Regions from separate parts of the Synechococcus sp. BIOS-U3-1 genome, predicted to be linked through region 3. Evidence: predicted binding sites of a transcription regulator. Region 3 holds the regulator's gene; each other region holds the start of a gene.
What was found. The regulator NtcA, encoded in region 3, controls nitrogen genes in cyanobacteria. The targets are predictions, from matches to a motif close to GTANCNNNNGNTAC.

Region 1 (5,396 bases), 1.1 Mb from region 3:
TTGCATCAGCTGCTGATAACGAGGGTCCTTGCAAAGCTGCAGAATGAAGTCAAGCTGATCAGCACTGTAGATCTCGGCGTAAATTTTAATGTAATCTTGCTCAACGATATTCCAGTTAAATACTTGGTCCATTGCACGCATAACCGCGACCGTAAGACGTTGACGAACAGCAGGTGGCAGCTGGCGTCCACCGCCGATATTTAAACCGGTTTGCGCCCCCAGATCACGTCCTAATGTGAAGCGCTCTTGAACCTTCTGGCATCGCATCACATCCTGAATACGACGATCTTGCCCCTGTGCAAGACAAGGATTGATGCCAGCATAAACCATCAACGCGATCAAAAAAAGAAGTGAACGCCTACCTGGAAGCAGCTTAAACATGCGTGATACGGCCTCAATGTCCAGAGTCTGATTTCTCAACCCAACCCCTGCGTGAAGCATCACCAGAAAATGCATGATATGCCCATCAGCAGATGGAGTGTTCAAGCTGATTCAGACAAGCAATCACAAATGACACGCACGAGCTTTTGGCACAGCCGAAAGCAGAACAAAGCTCTTAAGGTTTTCCAAACAATTGATTAAGTGATTCTTTGCTGACCCCAAACGCACCTCTAGGTCCAAGGCAGACAACCGCTGACCCTGTCAATCACTACACCGAACGCCTGAATGGACGCATGGCCATGGTGGGGCTGACCATCGGAATCACCGTGGAGGCACTGACCGGTAAAGGGATTCTCGACCAGGTGTTTGGTCTGTTCAGTTGAAACGATTAGGTTGAATTTCCGATGCTCTTGAGGAGTTGATGAGCTACGACTGAAGTATCGGTAGGTTGAGCATGACCGAACTCTTCAACAAACCATCTGAAAGTCGTGATTCGAGCGTCTTGATTCACCTCTCTGAATGGCTCGAGATGATCTGTATGCAGACGCTGTTGACGTTGGCGTTGTGGCCGCTGAAGTTGATGTACAAACGTCCAAGGCCTGACGAGTCATGGCCTGCCTGGCATGCCAATCAGAAACTTTGTCGAATCGACCAACGCTTCTGCTAACCGGAAATCAACAACACGCAATCGCGGAGGAGAGATTGTTCAGTTCAAGCCATGGGGGTTGTGTTGGCTTGCATTTCACACATTCCAGTCACAGGAGGAGCGCCCAACCCCTGGATGTCACTGGTAAGAGAGCCGCTTGAACGATCCAAAACATTGGTGAGGTATGAACCCGTGTAAGGCAATTGCTTACCAAAACGAACTTTTTCGGGTGTGAACGTGGCGGGATATTCCGTACTGGTGCGGAATGCAGGCTTGTAGACCCATGCTTTTCCGGCCTCTTCGTCGAGCGTTATTTCCCAGACAGTGCGGTCTGATCCGGAGACGTCGCAGCGCAGATAGACCTGATCAGCCAGGACAGGGTTATACACACCCTCAACTGCTGAGAGAACCGCAGCAAATAGCAGCCCACCAGCAGTAGACCCAACGACAAGCCGACCGAGAACGACCATTCATAGAAAAAGGGTGATGCCAGCTTGTTCGATCACAATGCAAAGAACATCCCCCCAATGAGCGATCGTGCACCAAGGCGATCAGTAGAAATTCTGAATTCTTTTGAACAACCAAAGCTTCAGCCACTGGATGAATGACCGCTGCATGGCGTTGAAGAAAGTGAAAAGAGCGCGCAATTGGGGGATAAGCCCTGACACAACCTGTCCTAGAAAGGAGACAGTTACGAGGAATGCCCATGGGAAATCCCAATCAAACCTGTGCCTGTGAGCCTTGTGATTGCACCGTTACTCCGAACTCTGCAGTCGAAAAAGATGGAAAGGTGTTCTGCTCACAGCCTTGCGCTGATGGACATGCTGGAGGCGATCAGTGCTGCAACAGCTGCGAGTGCTGCTGATTCCTGAGCCCACGCTTTGAGGAAAAGAGACCCCACTCGATCGAGTGGGGTTTTTGTTTGGCCTCGACCAAATTGTGATCAGCAGGCTCAAGGACACTCATGAGCCGACGTTCTGCAATGCCCGCTTGGGCTGTTTGACCCTTTCAGCTTCAACGCAGCACAATCAGTTCAGGCCAGCCGGTTTCGCTCCACATCCTTTGTGCGGCCAACATCACTGAGCTTGGGCACGCCGTTCTCACTATTGGAGGTTTTGCCAATGAAGGCAATGCGCCATTTGACCGATGGCAAGACCGCCACTGCGGGTGGAGAGTAAGTCCACGAATCGGAGGAGCCCATGACGGCCGATACTCCACCTGAGCAGATCTCAGAAGCAGACTGACTTCTGGCCCCTGCTCCAACAGTCTCATCCATGACCTGGGTTGGTCCTTTGGCGGGCATGACTTGTGCGCCACGCCAATCGACACTCCGCTTGCACCGCCCTAGGTGCCCCAGGAGTTCACAACCCCCCACCTAGAGCCAATGGCCCCAGGGCGCCTCTAGCCAGACGCTTCGACCCCTTCCTTCCACAACAAGTGATGGGTTGAACAATGTACAAACGAGCGAGTTAGGCCGTCTTTCCATCCGGAAGGGCGGCCTTCCTTTGTGCGCCATCACCCTGAAAAGCATCACATTGGGCCACTAAAAAAGCCTCGCCAAGGCGAGGCAGGATGGGCGGCTGGTCTAAATCACCTTGTGTAGGAGACACCGCGATAGACAAGCTGGGGGTGAAGCTCACGTGCCGCCTGCTGACGACGAGTGTTGTAATGCTCGCGCCGGTAGGTGAGTTCAACACTCTGCTTTTGAACAGCAGAGTGCTGAGGGGTGTAAGCCTGACCTCTGTAGGTGAGAGCTGTCATGAGTGGTTCCTCGAAGCAAGTTCAGGTCCCCGTTCCTTGGCCTGAATCGAACTGCGCCTCTTTAAAAAAGAGGTGAACGTTGTCGGTAGCTATCGCTACAGACACTTTATAAGGCAAGTTTCCACAGATAGGTCGTTCAGCTGGATACAAAACAGTCGATCACCCAAGACATGGAGTTCAACTGTCCTGCCGAGTGGCTGTACTAATCGGAGGATGTTCTGTTCAAAAGTGGGGATAAGCATTCGCAAGACCCCAGAGCGCCAAGGCTGTAATACAAGCAAAGGTCATTGCAGCCCATGCAGCCGTGGTCGAACTCGAGCTTTTTGACAGAGGAAGCTGGATTTTGCGTGCCATGTCGTAAATGTTGACTCATCTATGTTTTGGCTCAATCAATCCACGATGGCCAGTGATATCAGTGAGCCCTAACCACTCACCATCACAGTGAAGGAAGCGGCTGGTCTTGAATGCTTGCAGCCATTGGATCAGACAAGGGCTCTCCTTGTCATTGAAGGCAAGGAGTTTGGCTGAAGGCACAACCAGTTCTGATTGATTCTGCCTTAAGCGGAGCAAAACAGGTCGGCAACCAGCTGCAGGACACTGTCGACAGCAACCGCTTGACTGAGGCCTTCTCAGCAGCATCCGCATGGACTTGAGGTGCATCACCCATTTATGGAGAAAAGGAAGTTGAGATCTCTCTTAAAATTCACTCGTGCCAAGCGGCGGTGAGAAAGAACTCGAACGCATTGAGCGTGATCTGGATGCAAAAGCATCAGGAGGCATTCCACCAGCAGAACCACAAGCAAAAGGCGGCTGGAATGCAGGGATGCCTAATCGGTCTGCAAACCAAATCCACCTCGACGCGGTGATTGTTGGAGCAGTACTACTCACAGCAATTGCGTTCATCACCATGCTTGGTGAAAGCTTTAGCCCGAAGCAGAAGTCACCCATCACCGCAACGGCGTTGGGTGGCGCTACAGGGCTGCTGGTCGGCTACGAAATCGAGCGAATTAAAGCCTGATCACTTTCTGAGGCCTAACCGTTGGGTCTGGTTATATAGGTGAGCAAACAACGATTACTACATTAGAAAAACAAGAAGCGAGCGGACCTCACTTAAAAGTGCAAGATCACTATGAAGTCGTGCCGTATGCCTTCAATGGGTACTCCTGGGGGCGACTGCATGCATACAACCTCATACTCAAATAACCGTTAACGGCAAATACACTGCAGATAAGACGAACACAAATACCGAAGATTAGAGCGCACAATTAGAGAGCAAGGAGTCCACAAGCCTTGTGAATACACAAGCTCACCCTCTCCCACAAACCCGAACTCCAGCTTCCGTCCAATCACCTAGCCAAGCATCTGCCTCATCAACGCCATCCTTTAGGACCTAGTAATGGAATGGCGATCATTATCAATTCAGTGCCAAGAGGTCTGGCCAAACTGCCACTGTTACGTGGACCAGGGACGACAAAGTTACCTAATAAGACTTTGCGGCTAATACCGTTTACATCTGAAAATGGCTCTACCTATTAAGCCACAACAAGTGATATCTCTAAAGGGTGCATCTCCAACGCCAACAGAACGGGTTGCATCTATGAGTAATCGACAATGTAAGCCGCACCCTTGAAATAATTAAGTCAGTCGTGACACCAAAGCGGCAGCTAAATAATTAAGACTAGAAAAGGCATCATTGAACACTAATCCATCTCTAGTTTACATCAGCAAAATACTCCAGTATGATCAATCAACGAAGTCAATTAAACAGATCATCCGTTCAGAGGATGAGAGCTATTCAAGGGAACACTGATAGTCCATGTCATCTCTTGTATCATCGGCCAGCCAGTCGAAATTCAGACGACGCGTCTTCCACCCATTTGCTATGAAAAGATTATTACTGCTCGCTGCCTTACTTACTGCAGCTCCAGCACAAGCCGCAAGATATGACTTTGGCCAGGGAGCTGCAGCAGTTGCGTGTGTAATGCTGGATTCAGGTTACAGCCAGAGACAAGTATATGCTGTATTAGATACGCTAGAAAATCAAATCGTGAGAGGCGGTTCAACAAATTGGCGAGACGAAAAACAAATGGTAGAAGGATTTAACTATCAAGCTCGGAATAACCATCGCAACTGTCCATTGAGAATCAGAGATTAAGTGTTAATAACTAATCCCTGACTTCTCATAAGCAAGACAATCGGGACCATCAAAATCAGCAGGCAATAATAAGCCTGAAAACATAAGCCGAGCAATTGATCAAATTGTCGGCCTTTGCTATGCGCAAGACAGGGCGGCCTTCACATCGAACTCATCAACCCCAATGCAAAAAGTGAGCCCGGAAAGTGATTAATGGCCCGCCAACCTTTGTACCGCAGGCAAAGATGCGCCTCGCTTGACGGCACCTGTAATGAATGAACAGCGGAAGCTATGGGTTAAAAAAACATCAAAACCGAGCACCTTGGCAGTCGTCCGCTGGGCTTTGTATGCAGCCTGGCGGTAGTCATCCATAAAAGCCTGATGCATTTCGGGGCAACGGATCTAAGGGGTCGCCTTTGTCTTAGTGGTCTGCTTCCTGTAGGTGACGTAGCCCACTGCTCCAACTCCCCAAAC
Region 2 (5,396 bases), 1.1 Mb from region 3:
CATCTCCCGTGAACAGTCGTTCAGTTCGGCCGCCAGTTGGTCAATCAGCGCATTGGAGGTGTGGGGATTGCCCAGCACCACTTTGATGCGATGCCGTCCTTGATGAACCGGTCTGGACACCATGATCTGCCGATCAAGCAGCCGTTGTCGCACAGCTGCTGACCATTGATCGCAACGCGCTGAATCCGCTCCAAGCGGAGCACAGGCAAGCAAATGGAGGGGACCTGAGGTGATCTCCATTGCAGTGGAATCAAGACCCTGTTCCAGGCGCTGACGTCTCAGCAGAGCTTTCTCCAGCACTTCATTGATCCCCTGCTCACCCAGTTGACGCAACCCGAGCCAGAGCTTGAGGATCTCTGCAGAGCGACTTCCCTGAAGCCCGAGTTCTCCGCCATGGGCAACAGCGGAGGCGGGTTCCATATAGGGAAGGCCAGTGTGGAATGTCTCCTGAAGGGTTGACTGATCACGGACCAGTAGAAGAGACGAAGTCTTGGCAATTCCGAGCAGCTTCTGAGGGTTCACCGTGATGGAATCGGCCTGGCCAAGCCCAGCCATCAAGTTCGATGTGCCAGGGCAGAGAGCAAAGACAGCACCGATCGCTCCATCTACGTGCAGCCAAAGGGCATGATCCCTGCAGAACTGAGCCAGAGCGGGAATCGGATCGATCGCTCCGCGCACTGTCGTGCCCGCTGTCGCCACCACTGCGATGCAAGGTCGGTTGTGCTTCGTCAGCCCCTGCAGATGCTCTTGCAGCTTTGAAATGTCCATGCGTCCTTGTGGATCAACCGGAACGCGTTGAATGCCATCAGGCCTCAGCCCCATCACCCTGGCCGCCTTCTGCAGTGACACGTGAGCGTCATCACTGATCAAAATCACCGCATTGGGGTCATGGTCCAGACCCATCCGATGTCGGGCAGTCACCAGAGCAGTGAGATTGCTGAGGGAGCCACCGCTCGCAGCGACACCGCCAGCACCATCGGGCAATTCAAAACGGGCAGCAAACCAACTACAGAGCTGACGCTCCAGTTGACTGAGACTCGGTGACAGCTCTTCGGCCAGCAGATTGTTGTTCAGTCCGGCGCAGATCAGTTCAGCAGCGATTGACGCTGTATTGGGAGGAGGGTCCAGATGCGCGAGTGCACCTGGATGGTTGGGCTGGTATGCCCCATCCATTAACTGCTGAAGATCATCCAGCAGACGGTCCGGAGCCACACCCTGCCTTTCAGGGAACGCCTCGGGGAGCAGCCGCAGAGCTGGCAGCGGCGATCGTTTGGAAGCTGACCCGAGCCATTCACACAGGCGAGCACTGGCGTCCTCCAGGAACCGCTGCAATTGCGGATCCAGCGCATCGGAGGGTGCAAATGCGGACAGTTCCGTCGCAGTTGATGGCGCCGATGAAGTCCTGGAGGATCCGAGCAAGGATGGAGCGGAAGGAACAGCCATTCTCACCTGCGGTGGCACATTGGACACCTGTGCACGTTTGGGGTGGATGTGCGACTGACACCGGTCGAGATGGAGACCGTTGAGATGCACGCCTGGATGCGCCGCCTGCTCCGACGTGCCGAGCGACTGGGTGAGTCGGGAGAGATCCCTGTCAGTGCGTTGGTGTTGGATACGAAGGGACGATGCATCGGATATGGCAGCAACCGGCGCGAATCGGCTTCAGATCCACTCGGGCATGCGGAACTGGTGGCTCTACGCCAAGCATCCTTGATTCTCGGCGACTGGAGACTGAATCAGTGCACACTGATCGTGACGCTGGAACCCTGTCCGATGTGTGCAGGAGCTCTCGTCCAAGCCCGCGTTGGTCAGGTGATCTACGGAGCGCACGATCCCAAACGTGGTGGCCTGGGAAGCACGATTGATCTCTCAAAACACTCCAGTTCTCACCATCACATGAAAGTCGTGGGAGGCGTGATGGAGAGTGAAGCATCCGCCCTACTGGGGCGCTGGTTTAGGCAGCGACGGCAGCATTCTGCCGGAACCGTGGCAGTTCGGTCTCAAAGAGATTGAGCAGGCGATCCACATTTTCAGGGGTGGAGTTGTAGCCCATCAGACCGATCCGCCAGATTTTGCCGGCAAGCACACCGAGACCTCCTCCCACTTCGATGCCGTGGTTGTTGAGCAGGTGAGAAGAGAAAGCCTTGCCATCCACACCCTCGGGAATACGAACCGTGGTGAGCGTCGGCAATCTCAGCTCTTCGGGCACATGCATCTCTAGGCCGAGTGATTCAAGGCCAGTCCAGAGGGCTTCCGCGTTACGACGGTGACGTGCCCAGGCATTATCGAGTCCTTCTTCGGCGAGAAGACGTAGTGCTTCACGCATGCCGAAGTTCATATTGACTGGCGCAGTGTGGTGATAAACACGGTTGCTGCCCCAGTACTGGTTCAACAGCGAGACATCTAGATACCAGTTGGGAACTTTGTCTTTTCGAGCAGCCAGCTTGGCCTCTGCCCGCGGGCCCATCGTGAAGGGACCAAGGCCAGGAGGGCAGCTGAGACCCTTCTGGCTGCAGCTGTAGGCCAGATCAACTTTCCAGGAATCCAGATAGAGCGGCACACCACCAAGGGAGGTCACTGTGTCGAGCAAAAGCAGGCAATCATGCTCACGGCAAAGATCACCGACACCCTCCATCGGCTGGCAGATCCCAGTGGACGTTTCGGCATGGACCATTGCAAAGATCGCAGGCTTGTGCTTCTTGATCCCTGCTTCAATCTCTTCAAGGGTGAAAGCCTCACCCCAAGGCTTCTCAATCACCTGCACATTGGCGCGGTAACGACCAGCCATGTCCATCAGGCGATTACCGAAGTAACCCTTCACAGCAACCAGAACCGTGTCTCCGGATTCAACGGTGTTCGCCAATGTGGCTTCCATCGCTGAACTACCTGTGCCACTCATCGGCAGCGTCAGGCGGTTGTCGGTCTGCCAGGCGTAACGCAAGAGCTCCTGCACCTCACCCATGAGTTCCACGTACAACGGGTCAAGGTGACCAATTGGTGTGCGTGAAAGGGCCTGAAGAACGGTGGGATGGGCGTTGGAGGGTCCGGGACCCAGCAACAGACGGTCGGGTGTGTCAATCGGACCGATGGAAGATCGATGGCACGAGTCAACCGAAAGGTGAGGGTGTGTCATCGGCGAAGCCGGAACCGGAAATCAATGGCGAGAAGCCTACGCATCAATCGGGCAAAAATTGGTCGTGAACGAACACTCCGACGCTGCTTGAAATGATTCGGAGACTTTTAATCAGCGCTGACGCACATCACTTGCGGCAAGTCCAGAGGCCATGTGCTCGAACGGCTGACGCACAAGTGCGCAGCGATCCTGACGAACACCCTCGTTCAGAAGGCGCTCACAGAGGACATCAGCAAGAAGCACCATGCTCCTGACGGTCGGCCCAGTAGGAACACCAAGAGACTTGTAGGTATCGTCCAGCCCGTTCAAGACCCGCTCGTTGAGGATGGTGCTATCGCCCGCGATCAAGGAGTAGCTGGCATAGCGAAGGAAATAATCCATATCTCTCAGACAAGCTGCCAAGCGACGGGTTGTATAAGCATTTCCACCGGGAAGCAACAGCTCAGGGTCCGCCTGAAAAAGCCTTTGACTGGCCTCGCGCACCAGATCCGAGGCTTCACGGTTGATGATTTCAACAGCTAAGACGCGCACTTCGGCTTCGTCGAAGTAGCTCTCGATGCGATTAATCGCAGAACGATCGAGATAGCGACCCAGCTGGTCGTACTGGCCGATCAGTCCGGTGATGGCATCGCGCATGCAAGCCCTGTCCACGTTGGTTGGAAGGTAACACCGACAACGCGTTGAAACCTGCTCCAGCAAAGGCGATCACGGCAATCTGACAGAAACGGTTACTAAGAGCCTTCAGAGAGGCAGCCACGAAGACGGAAAGCCAAAAGGTGCCCGTTGATACAAAACCGCTGCGGATCGATATCTACGGTCGTGGCGATTTGTATGGGCTCCATTCCCCGCCATGGCCAAAACCGCCCAGGACGTGCTTCGTCAGATCAAAGATGAAGGCATCGAACTGATCGACCTCAAGTTCACGGACCTGCACGGTAAGTGGCAGCACCTGACTGTCTGCCAGGACCTGATCGAGCCTGAATCCTTCACAGAAGGCTTGGCCTTCGATGGCTCCTCAATCAGGGGCTGGAAAGCGATCAACGCCTCCGACATGGCGATGGTGCCCGATCCGGCAACCGCTTGGATCGATCCGTTTTACAGGCATAAAACTCTGAGCATGATCTGCTCAATTCAGGATCCGCGCACGGGAGATGCCTACGAACGGTGTCCTAGGGCTCTTGCCCAGAAAGCTCTGGCTTACCTGGCCAGCACGGGGCTCGCAGACACTGCGTTCTTTGGACCGGAACCAGAGTTTTTTCTATTCGACGACGTTCGCTACAACTCTGCTGAGGGAGGATCTTTTTACAGCGTTGACACCATCGAAGCAGGCTGGAACACAGGCCGCATCGAAGAAGGCGGCAACCTTGCCTACAAGATTCAGGACAAGGAGGGTTATTTCCCCGTCGCGCCGAACGACACCGCCCAGGACATCCGATCGGAAATGCTCCTGATGATGGCTCAACTGGGCATTCCGATCGAAAAGCACCACCACGAAGTGGCAGGAGCAGGTCAGCACGAACTGGGTATGAAATTCGCCGAGCTGATTCAGGCCGCCGATAACGTGATGATCTACAAGTACATCGTGCGGAATGTCGCCAAGAAGTACGGCAAGACAGCCACTTTCATGCCAAAGCCGGTCTTCAACGACAACGGATCAGGCATGCACGTGCATCAGAGTCTTTGGAAAGATGGTCAGCCTCTGTTCTTCGGGGAAGGGACCTACGCAAATCTGTCCCAGACAGCACGCTGGTACATCGGCGGCATCCTCAAGCATGCGCCCTCATTCCTGGCCTTCACCAACCCAACGACCAACAGCTACAAGCGACTGGTTCCAGGCTTTGAAGCCCCGGTGAATCTGGTTTATTCGGAAGGCAACCGCTCTGCGGCCGTTCGCATTCCACTCACGGGACCCAGCCCAAAAGCCAAGCGGCTTGAATTCCGCTCCGGGGACGCACTGGCCAATCCCTACATCGCCTTCAGCGCGATGATGATGGCTGGCATCGACGGAATCAAGAATCAGATCGACCCCGGCGAGGGAGTGGACGTTGACCTATTCGAACTCGCTGCTGAGGAGCTCAAGAAAATTGCCACTGTTCCAGCATCCCTGAATGGGGCGCTCGAAGCCCTGAACGCAGATCACCAATATTTGCTAGAGGGCGGAGTCTTCACCAAGGACTTCATCGACAATTGGATTGACCTGAAATACGAAGAGGTACAGCAGCTTCGCCAGCGTCCGCACCCCCATGAATTTGTGATGTATTAC
Region 3 (5,396 bases):
GCTGTGCCATCCCCCAGCACTAAGCATTCAACGGGCGCGATCTGCCTCCAGCACTGCAGGGTGTGCAGCACAGCCTTGGTTGCAACGACATGACCTTCGATGACGCAGTCACTTTCGCAATCGACCAGGACTAACCCGCATTTGTTGCGTCCTGGGTCAACAGAGACGATCCAGCTCATGGAATCTCGTCCTGAAGCGTTGAAGTTGGCCGTAGCCGGCGGCTCGGACGGAGCTCGACGGCTATGGCATCGGCGGTTTCACTACGCTGCGCGGCCACTGCTTCCAGTTCAACCAGTCCGCCGCTTCGCTCGGTCAGCTCTCGGGCGAGTGTGTTGACGGCGTTGGCATCAAATTGAAGTCCTTGGCTGAGAGACCCCCGTCGGCGGACCTCCGCCAGGGTGGACGCCAGCAGCAGGTTGATGCGGTTTCGCACCGCTTCTGGATTGGTGTCTTGGCTGGCAAGAGTCGTTTTGGCCAGAACCTCTCCCTCCATGGTGATGGCCACATTGGGACGCACATCCGGAAAGGCGTAAACCACGCGCTCACCACGCAGCACATTGGCCGCTGAGCGCAGCAGCACCACCCAGGTGCCAGGTTTGCGGATGGCTTGTTCCAGCCTTTCAATGTCCTGGCGGGGCACAAGGATGATTTGGCGATCCGGAGCCTGTCCAGGCAGAACCTTTTGAAAGGCCTGCAAATTGGCTTCTCGCAGCACCTGGTCAATCACTTGCCTGGCTTGATCAGGACGATCCAGCTTGAGCGTCACAGTGGCCAATGGCTGGCCACTGCTAATGGCGACATCTCCACGGCGTAGGGCCAGCAGGTTCTCCTCCAGTTGCTGGAGCTCTGATTCGCCGGAGCTGATCCGTTCCCGCACCGCCCGAAGTTCATTATCCGTGCGTTGGATTTCCGCATCACGGTTGCGCACGTCTTGGCTAAGTCTCTGCCGTTCCGCCTCAAGTCGGCGAGTCTGCTCCTGCAGGGGTTGAAGTGTGCTGCGCAGCTCGTCGGCTCGTGCCTGGGCATTCGCCAGGATCTTTCTGGCTTTGATTTCATCGGCGCGAGCTTCTTCGAGTTGCTGACGAGCCTGTCGCTGAGCATTGCGGCTGCCCTTCAGATCTGAGCGGCTGCTTCGTAGGCGTGCTTCGAGGTCGTTGAGTTCAAACAGGCCAACGCGCAGCTGACGGCTCACCAGAAGCATCAGTCCAAGCGACAGAGCACTGATCAGGCTCCCCGTGAGCACAGTGATCACTACGGCGGTTTGACGCGGGCGAAGACCGAAAAGGCTCAGACGGGCCTTCCCGACTCTCGAACCCAGTCGATCACCAAGGGTGGAGAGCACCCCCCCGAGGATCAATAGAGACAGCAGCAGAAGCCAGCCGGTCACGGACGTTCAAACATGCGGTAGGCCTATGAGGTGCTGCCTATCTTCACCTGTCGAGGGGTTAACTGAAACGTTTGGCCAGTGCAATCGGATCCAAAACAGTGATCTTCTTGCGGTCAATTTCGACTAGGCCTGAATTGCGTAGATCGCCAAGCAATCGCGTGATCGTGACACGCGTGGATCCGATCGCTTCGGCGATGGCCTGATGAGACAAACGCAGGTCAATGGTGATGCCTTGGGGCCCAGGCACGCCGAAGTCCCTGCAAAGGACAAGCAGAAAACTCACCAGACGGGAGGACATATCCCGGTGTGTGAGTGTTTCAATCATGGTCTCGGTCTGCAGAATTCGGGTGGAAAGACCCTGAAGCAAAAGCAATCCCACGCTGGTGTTCGCTTCGATCGCCTGACGCACGGAGCTTGCGGGTGCCGTCACCATCTCCACTCTGGTGAATGCCACAGAGTGATAGAAGCGATCGGAGCGATGGCCGGTGAGCAGTGAGAGAACGCCGAACAGGCTGTTCTCTCTGAGCAGGGCAACGGTGATCTCTTCACCCGACTCATACACCCTTGACAGCCGCACAGCTCCTCGTCGGATCAGATAGACGCGCTCGGCGGGGTCGCCAGGAAAAAAGATCGTCTTATTCCGTTCCACCATTTCGGTGCTGGCACCATCCAGATCACGGATCACTTCCAGCAGGGTGCGGCTGGCTGGGTTGGGCGCATTGGTCAGGCTTGTTTCTGCGGATCGCCCAGCTTGGGGAGCAGTCCGACTAAAGCCGCGCATCACTTCAGCCATGACCAACGCATCAATGCGTGGAAGTTAAGGAGCGATGCGCTGTCACCCTGTAGCAACGAACACGGTTCTCCTTGCTCAGTCCTCATGCAGTGCATCCAGCTGGGCAGCCATGAGTTGCTTGAGCCCTGGTTCAGCAAGGTCCAGCAAACTGTTGAGCTGCTGGCGGCTGAATGGTGCGCCTTCAGCAGTGCCTTGTAACTCCAGCAGATCGCCGGCATTGTTCATCACCACATTGAGATCCACATCGGCCCGACTGTCTTCGCTGTAGTCCAGATCGAGCAAAGCCTGCCCCTCGATCAGCCCAACAGAGACAGCCGCCACCTGGTTGATGACTGGATTGGTGCTGATACGACCTTGTTGAAGCAGCCGTTCGCAGGCTTTGTGCAAAGCGAGCCATGCCCCTGTGATCGATGCTGTTCGAGTTCCCGCATCCGCCTGAATGACATCGCAGTCGATCAGCAGGGTGTTCTCACCCAGCGCCTTCATATCGATGGCGGCCCGAAGGCTGCGGCCGATCAGGCGCTGGATCTCCTGGGTGCGTCCTGACAGTTTCATCAGTTCCCTGCGCTGACGATCAGGGGTGGATCCAGGCAGCAGTCGATATTCAGCGCTGAGCCAACCCAGCCCCTGATCCCGTCGCCAGCGCGGGACGCCGTCTTCCTGGCAGACGCTGCAGAGAACGGTGGTGCGTCCGGTGCTCACGATGACGGAGCTCAGGGCGAAACCCATGGGATCCCAGTCGGTCGAGAAGGCCCTGAGGTCGGCGGGTTGGCGGCCATCGTTGCGCTGGGTCTTGCTCATGGGGAAATCGATCTAGATCTTGAGCCTGCCAGTTGGCGTAGAGACACTAGGGATGGTGTCAAAGGGATTGTGATTTGAGTTTTCGCCGCTAGATTCAAGTGCCACTGGGTCAATTCGATTCCAGTTACGACGGAAGCGACCGAGATGACCGCCAGCCTGGGCCCAAGCCATCGTTCCCGCCAACAGAGCGGTGCAGATCATCGGGTTCTGAATCGTGCCGGCTTGCATTCCCTGCCATCTCTCCAGCCACAACAGCCCCTGCATTTAGTAGCTCCTGAGGGGCAGTTGCAGGTGCATACCTCTCCCTATCGAGGAAGTTTCGGCACAGTGCTCAGCCAGGCCCTGCGTACCGCTGGCCTTGGCAGCCGTGTCGCAGTGATGCAGTTTCTCAAGGGTGGAGTTGCTCAGGGGCCAGATGCTGCGATCACGCTCTGCGATCGCATGATTTGGATGCGGCCTGCGGTGATCGGATGTCTTTCTGAACCGGCCAGTTCATCCGAATCCACGACTTTGGATGCTGTTCAAGCGATCTGGCAGATCTGTCGCCGTCACTTGGCCAGCGGTGATCTTGATCAATTGGTTCTGGACGAACTCGGCTTGGCCATTTCTCTTGGCTATCTCAATGAAGCAGAGGTGCGTGACAGCCTGGACGCACGTCCTGGTTCCATGGATGTGATCATCACAGGACCGTCGATTCCAGAATCTCTCATGGGTCTGGCGGATCAAGTGACGGAACTGCGCAGAGGTTTCTGATGCTCAAGAACGACCGTTGGATCACTGAACAGGCTGCCGCCGGCATGCTCGAACCCTTTCAAAAAGGGTTGATCCGCCATTTGAATCCCGAACAGAAGCTGGCGCCTGTTCTCAGCTTTGGGTGTTCTTCCTATGGCTACGACCTGCGTTTGTCGCCTCAGGAATTTCTGATCTTCAAGCACGTTCCGGGAACAGTGATGAACCCCAAACGGTTCAATCCTGGAAACCTTGAACCCACAGAGCTTCACCACGATGATGACGGTGACTATTTCATCCTTCCCGCCCATTCCTATGGCTTGGGTGTGGCTCTCGAAAAGATGAAGGTTCCGCCGAATATCACTGTGATCTGCCTCGGCAAAAGCACCTATGCACGACTGGGGATCATCGTGAACACCACACCAGCTGAAGCCAGCTGGGAGGGGCATCTCACGCTTGAATTCAGTAACAGTTCAGGAGCTGACTGCCGCATCTATGCGAATGAAGGCATCTGCCAACTCTTATTTTTTGAAGGTGATCCCTGCGACACCACTTACAGCGATCGACAGGGCAAATACCAGCATCAACCTGAGAGGGTGACACTGGCCAAGGTTTAATTCGTCAAGGACTTAATCGCCTAGATCTAAGTCAGCAGGGCTGCGACAGTTTTTTGATTTAGGGAGCCAAACGCGCCTTGTGCAGGCGGTTTTTCTCGTACCAGGCAGCGAACTCAGGTGTCCAGTTCTGGAGATGTGGCCACATCAGGTCACAGAGCTCTCGGATTTCCTGCTGTGCATCCAGTTTGGAGCGCAGATCAAGGAAGTGGAGGAAGGCACGCAGGCTGAAGCTCACAACAAAGTGCTGTCGGTAGTCGAACGGCAGGATGCCTCGGGCATGTTCTTCAGAAAAACCTTCTCGCAACAGATCGCGATAGCGCTCTGCTGCTTGTTGGCAGATTTTCAGATCGATGAGTCGTTGCTCATTGACGTAGGTGTATTTCTTGCCAAGTCGGTCTCGGTATTCCCCGACGGGACGCAGGTAAAACACTTCCTCGAGATCCAATTCCCCATCAGCAGCTCTGCAGATGCGCTCGCCGGTGTAACGCATCGATTGCACATCGAAACTCACGCCCACCCTGTGCGTTCGCGCTTGCTGCATCACCGAGTGTGGAAACCACCCCACGTTCAGCACGATCTGTGCATGTTCCAGTGGGCCGTAATGGCCTTTCATTCCACCCAGCAGCCGCTTGATGCAAATTTCTCCAGCTCTCGTTTCGTCCGGCCACTGATCCCGTTCCATCACCACGAACCCCTCGCTGTAGTCCTGGTGCATGCCGGCATACACGCTTTGCTGGGGATTGGGTGTGGCGGCGATCAGTTCGACCCTGAAGCGGGAATCCATGGGGTTTTGAGGTGTCGTGTACGGGATGTCGTTCGATCATCGCCTCTCCGGTGAGCATCGACCGGATTTAGGCGTGGCTTCGTGGACCGGTGGAGTCCGCAGTGGTGCTCTCAGGGAGAGGACTCGTGCTGCCTACGCCAGCCAGAGCTGGGAGTGGGCTGCCGTGCATCAAGGCGTTTGCGATCGAATCCAGCTCGGTTTCACTGCGTGCTCCAAGCGACCGACCACGCATTGTGCCGTCTGCCGAGAACAGGTTCAGCTGGGGAATTCCAGTGACGTCGTAGC
Region 4 (5,396 bases), 430 kb from region 3:
TGAACCAAACGACAAAAGTTAAAAAGAAAGCAAACCAGGTGAGATGAAGTGTTCGGTATCTCCCCTGGAATGACCAGAGTTCGCCAAGCATGGGGTTTGTTGGTGTAGAGATTCAAACCCCGGTGTCGAAACGAAGGCACTCAGGATTTCAAGATACGGCGCTCATGCAGACCGCCGATTAATTGCACCATTTGGGGCCTTTAAGAATCGTTGCATTGGCTACAAAATTGCATTGCTGAGGTTTTGCTTCAATTGTGTTTGTAAGTGACTTGAGTCTTTTTAGTAGTCGTTGTGACTGCACTGTCGTTGGCCTGAGGTGTTACCAAGGCTCAAGACCTTCGGTTCTATGTCTCGTCGTCTTCTGGGTGTTGTTCTTGCCGGCGGTGCCAGTCGTCGCATGGGTGCAGATAAGGCCTTGCTGAGCCATCCGGATGGATCGCGCTGGCTTGAGGCTCAGGTCCAACTGTTGCGCTCAGCGGGTCTTGAGGTCTGTGTGCTGACGGGTCATGTCAGTCATCACGAGCTGCTTAGCACTCGCAAAGGTGTGACTGTCCAAGCTGAGCCATGGCAGCCGGCAGGTCCCCTCTGGGCCTTGAGCTGTCTCCTGCACGATCGTGATGATGAAGCGCTGCTCACCTTGCCTGTGGATATGCCCGGCTTACGTCTGGAAGCATTGCAGCAACTGATCCGTTGCTGGAGAACGCAGCAATCCAGAGCGTTTGTTGCCGATGATGGCTCCAGGCTCCAGCATCTATTTGGCATCTATCCCTCCGGTGCGCTCTATCGCAAGGCGCTTGACGATGAGCTGACGGAGGGGAAGGGTCGTTGGCGCGGCTGGCTTGAACGTATTCCTTATGACACGGTGAAACTTCCCCCTGATCAGTTGGTCAATGTCAATCGGCCCATTGATCTGGCAGCGTTAATTCGATGATTGCCGCATCTCCCCCGATTGACCAGAGGGCTCGAGCGCTCGGGGTGCTGCGGATGTCGCTCACGGCACGCTGCAATCTGGCCTGTCCTTATTGCTGCCCCGATGCTGTGGATCCCCCAGGTCTGCTCAGCCTTGAACAGCAATTGCGACTGATCCGGGTTGCTTCCCGATTGGGGGCCCATACTCTGCGGCTCACCGGAGGCGAACCGTTACTGAGCGATCGGTTGCTCCCGCTGCTGGAGCAGGTTGCCTTGGGGCGTGCCACTCCTGGCAATCCTCTGCAGGGTCTACGGCAGGTGGCACTCACCAGCAACGGTGTCTTGCTGACGCAGGAACGGGCTCGTGCTCTTCGTGCTGCTGGCCTCGAACGGATCACCATCAGTCTTGATGCGGTCGAGGGTGAGGTGGTGGCGCGCATGGCTGGCCTGCGCGGTGGCGAGCCTGCTGGAACGCGACTGATTCAACAGGTACTGGCTGGTCTTGAGGCGGCTCGTTCGGCCGGATTTGACCCTGCTGTCGGCGCCCTAAAGCTCAATGCGGTGATCCAGCGGGGCGTGAACGACGATCAGTTGATTCCTCTAGCAATGTTGGCCCGTCAGCAAGGGCTGGAGCTGCGCTTAATCGAATTCATGGATGTGGGCAATCGCAACGGTTGGGCCATGGAGCAGGTTTTGCCTGCAGCCGTGATGGTCGATCGCATCAGCCGCCAATGGCCGTTGTCGTCACTCGGTCGATCACCGGGTGGTACTGCCTTGCGCTGGCGTTATCGCGATGGCGTCGCTGCCATTGGTGTGATCGCCTCAATTACTGAGCCGTTCTGCGGAGACTGCAACCGACTGCGCATTACCGCTGATGGGCAAGCCTTCACTTGTCTGTTTGCAGCTCGTGGAACAGATCTGAAACCGGCTCTGACCAGTGACGATGACCTGGAGAGAGAGATCTGTGCCCTGTGGCAGAGAAGGCTCGACCAGTACAGCGAGGAGGGCCGGGGCCAGGCTGCTTTCAGGACGTCACCTCATGCAGAGATGGCTTATCTGGGTGGCTGAACCGTTATCGACGGCACCGTTTCAGTAGAGAAAGCTCGGTAAAAACAGTTCAGAGTTCGGGCCTTCATCCGGCCCATCGGTGATGTTCGAACTGTTGTCTTTCGAGCGGTTTCGCGACACGCCTTCTGTGCGTTTCTTTGACGTCACGGTTGAGACGTCCAATGCCCGTGATCTGGTGATTCACTCCGGCCCTGCCGTGAGTCCACCAGATGACCCCGAAACAGGGGCCTGGCAGTTTTATATGCATCCCAATCAGGAAGACAATCTTCTGGCTGCCAGTGGTGGACGAACGTTTTACTTGGTGAATCTTGCCTGGGAGCAGCCGTTTCACATCGTCAGGCTTGAAGGTGGTGGCGATATCTTGCGCATCCCCCCGCGGACCTTCCACCGTTCCATCTCTGATCCGGATGGCTCTGTGGTGTTGAACCAGGCTGTTCGAAAGCCTGGAGTGTCTCTTGTGCAGGAATTTCGCGTGTACAACAGTGCGCGGATCCCTTCGCTGATGAATGCAACGACGACGTCGGATGCCAAACCCCAACTGCACGGGGTCAGACCCCTGCCACTAGCGGCTTAGGTCAAATTTTTTATAAGTCATCTTCAGTGAGGATGGCTTGCAACAGCGCCATTTCAGTGGATGTACGCGACACCTCGGTATTTCAATTCGACTCTTTCCCGTTGGGCTTCGGCCTGGCGTGTTTGATAGACCTGCCGGCGATAAGTGAGCTTGATAGCTGGTTTTTTTGCAAACTCTTTGTACTGGTCGTAGGTGTGGCCGCGATAGAGAAGCGTACTCATGATTCAGTTATCCGAAGCAAGCTCAGGTCCCCGTTCCATGGCCTGAGTTGTACTGCGCTTCACCCAAGGATGAAGTGAACGTTGTGTAGTAACTACTACACGACAATTTTGATTGAGTGGATTGTTGTTGTGGTTTTCAAACTGATACCAGTTTCGAAATGTTTTGGATTTACTGACTGCTGATGTTTTGTAGCTGACTGAACACATTGGTGAACAACTGGGCCCCGCTTTTTTGCAGATGCCCGCCAAGTCGCTTCCAGTCGTTGCGAAGCTGATCGGCTCCGTTTTTTCCGATTGCGCTAACGATGTAAGCGGCGTCGGCTTGAATCCACCGCTCCAGGTTTGGTTTTGAAATTTCGAGGTGGCACTGAAGGCCTACGGCATGTCGATCGATTTTGAACACTTGCTCTGGGCAGTGCAATGACGATCCAAGCAAGGTGGCCTCATCGGGAAGTCGGATGCGGTCGCCATGCCAGTGCAGGGCCAGTGCACTGGGATCAAGGCCATGGAGTAGTGGTTCTTCGCTGGGGTCGACCAGCCAGTGGATGGCTCCAATCCCCAGTTCCTTCAGGGGTGCAGAAGGTTCTCCCACGCTGAGCGGCTCCACCGATCCTCCCGCCGCCACGGCTAGCAATTGGGCTCCCAGGCAGATTCCCAATACTGGTTTTTTCTGCCGATGCCAGCTCGACAGCCACTCCAGTTCATGACGAAGCCAATCCATCTTCGGGTCGTTGCGTTGGTTCACCCCCATCGGTCCTCCAAGCACCACGGCAATGGTGTCTGGAGTGCTGGCCGGGTCGGGTAGTTGCTCTCCGAGATCTGGACGGATCGTCTGGATGCTCATGCCTCGTTGCATTGCGAGTTCATGGATCAGATCAGGACCCTCGTGATCAACGTGTTGAATCACCAGCAGGGATTGATTCATAACAAGAGGTAGCGCTGAGAAAGTGGCAGCTCGTCGGCGGGCGCTCATCTGAGCAGCTTGCCATCAGCGAACACCTCATAGGTTTATGAGTCGACGCTCATCTTCGGCAGGGTGGAGTTGAGCTTCGGGGAGCTTTTGTTGATTCAGCGGGTGTCCGCGACCGCCATACAGGTTCGTTCAAGCCCCAACTGTTGTTGGAGATCGGCATCCATCGCGTAGTCGGCTGTATATGCTCGTACATCCAACATCTGACCTTGTGGAGACATCATCCAGAGTTCCAGCTGAGCCTCTTGTGGAGCTTCAAACCAGAACATCTCTTTGGGCATGACAACCTTTTCCAGGTAAAAGTGCGATTCCCCAATGCACTTCACAATCACCATCTTGTCAGTGTTGTTGCGGTACGCGCATTCGATCATCTAGTTGCAAAACTCGCTCCTTTAATATCGTCAAAATCTGACAGGTCAAATGTCTGATTTGTCACAAAACGAGCCTCTGCAATATTTCAATTTTACAGGCTTGATACCAAATCTTTTGATTCGGTAGTTGTCGCAACATTGATTGAAGTTCGCTGTGTTACACCCATCATCTTTTGTTCACTGATTTCCACGAAAAGCTTTAGTTCATGCTCAGCCTCAAGCTGCTGCGGTTGTTGAAGCGTTGGCCTGGACTTCGAGTCTTGCTGGTGAGTGGTTGGGACGTCTAAGTCTGATGGCGCTTGTTGTGTAGCTCGGTGACTCGCGCCCGACTCTGCCTGCTTGTGCGAGGTCCATTGCAAAGGATGGATTGCAGCTGTTCAGTCGTGACCAGCTGGGCAGCTGATGTGCGATCGGCGAGGCCAGCAGACCGCTCAGGCTTGGGCGCAGCAGGTCTGCAAACCTGTGCAATGCAAGCTCCTCTCCATGACGGTCGTAGGGAAGACGGTTAATGGCGGAGTCGAGCCCGAATTGGCGCACTCTGTCTTCTCCGACACGCCGGTAAAGCACCTCCAGGGTGGGTAGTTGATCCATCGACATCACGCAGCCCTCGTGTTCCATCAGGCTGCGCAAGACAGTGCAGAAGATTTCGCTGGCCATGCGTTGCAGGCCTTCGTCAGGTTTGTTCCCCAGGCTTTTGTGCTTGTGATCGAACAACCCCAGATCCACCTGCGTAATCCGGCTGGGTGCCACGTGGCGATACACCTCGGAGAGCAGTCCCATCTCCAGTCCCCAGTCGGAAGGGATCCGCAGGTTCATCGCCAGGTCGCGGGTGAAGGCGAATTCACCAGCCAGTGGATAACGAAAGGTCTGGAGGTAGCGGAGGTAGGGCAGTGCGCCGAAAATCTGTTCCAGGCTTGCCAGTAAGGGGCCAACGAACAATCGTGTAGCGCGCCCCTGCAGCGCCTGGGTTTCTAACGAGAGTCGGCTGTAGAAGGCCTTCACATAGGCCATCCCATGGGATGGGTTGAGCAGTGGTCGCAGCATTCGCTCCGGATAGCCAGAACCAAAGGTGCGGATGTCTGCGTCAAACAAGCCGATCACTTCCGCCTGCTGGCAAGCCACTCCCAGTCCTTGCCAGACAGCCCAGCCTTTGCCAGGTGGGCCGGTTAGATCCAGGCCCAGGCTGCCCATGGAGGAGAGCACTTCATGCACTGCCGGGCCGTTGGTCCAGTGCACCTGCACTGGGAAAGGCATGTTTGCAAAGAAGGCTTCGGCTGCATCGA

Region 1: a site for NtcA is predicted at 2,874-2,887, ahead of SynBIOSU31_RS07775 (DUF4278 domain-containing protein). Genes of this name have one in related genera too.
Region 2: a site for NtcA is predicted at 3,910-3,923, ahead of glnA (type I glutamate--ammonia ligase). Genes of this name have one in related genera too.
Region 4: a site for NtcA is predicted at 2,858-2,871, ahead of SynBIOSU31_RS14310 (DUF4278 domain-containing protein). Genes of this name have one in related genera too.

What each region holds. Positions count from the first base shown of each region.
Region 1 is NZ_CP047936.1:1,468,796-1,474,191, forward strand. Features, by position in the region: gene SynBIOSU31_RS07750 (hypothetical protein) at 1-486, opposite strand, end outside; gene SynBIOSU31_RS07755 (hypothetical protein) at 591-764, shown strand; gene SynBIOSU31_RS07760 (hypothetical protein) at 1,093-1,497, opposite strand; partial or broken gene SynBIOSU31_RS14765 (metallothionein) at 1,734-1,826, shown strand; gene SynBIOSU31_RS07770 (hypothetical protein) at 2,061-2,228, opposite strand; gene SynBIOSU31_RS07775 (DUF4278 domain-containing protein) at 2,618-2,788, opposite strand; gene SynBIOSU31_RS07780 (hypothetical protein) at 3,498-3,806, shown strand.
Region 2 is NZ_CP047936.1:1,439,665-1,445,060, forward strand. Features, by position in the region: gene SynBIOSU31_RS07555 (pyridoxal phosphate-dependent decarboxylase family protein) at 1-1,443, opposite strand, end outside; gene SynBIOSU31_RS07560 (nucleoside deaminase) at 1,540-2,013, shown strand; gene SynBIOSU31_RS07565 (pyridoxal-phosphate-dependent aminotransferase family protein) at 1,955-3,133, opposite strand; gene SynBIOSU31_RS07570 (allophycocyanin subunit beta) at 3,245-3,769, opposite strand; gene glnA (type I glutamate--ammonia ligase) at 3,984-5,396, shown strand, end outside.
Region 3 is NZ_CP047936.1:373,262-378,657, forward strand. Features, by position in the region: gene SynBIOSU31_RS01700 (resolvase) at 1-179, opposite strand, end outside; gene SynBIOSU31_RS01705 (DUF3084 domain-containing protein) at 176-1,387, opposite strand; gene ntcA (global nitrogen regulator NtcA) at 1,446-2,180, opposite strand; gene rph (ribonuclease PH) at 2,256-2,981, opposite strand; gene SynBIOSU31_RS01720 (cob(I)yrinic acid a,c-diamide adenosyltransferase) at 3,126-3,734, shown strand; gene dcd (dCTP deaminase) at 3,734-4,327, shown strand; gene thyX (FAD-dependent thymidylate synthase) at 4,386-5,111, opposite strand; gene SynBIOSU31_RS01735 (thioredoxin domain-containing protein) at 5,179-5,396, opposite strand, start outside.
Region 4 is NZ_CP047936.1:2,650,536-2,655,931, reverse strand. Features, by position in the region: gene SynBIOSU31_RS14330 (MFS transporter) at 1-91, opposite strand, end outside; gene SynBIOSU31_RS14325 (molybdenum cofactor guanylyltransferase) at 347-931, shown strand; gene SynBIOSU31_RS14320 (GTP 3',8-cyclase MoaA) at 928-1,977, shown strand; gene SynBIOSU31_RS14315 (redox protein) at 2,060-2,551, shown strand; gene SynBIOSU31_RS14310 (DUF4278 domain-containing protein) at 2,605-2,772, opposite strand; gene SynBIOSU31_RS14305 (type 1 glutamine amidotransferase) at 2,942-3,745, opposite strand; partial or broken gene SynBIOSU31_RS14300 (DUF1830 domain-containing protein) at 3,940-4,113, opposite strand; gene SynBIOSU31_RS14295 (glycosyl transferase) at 4,330-5,396, opposite strand, start outside.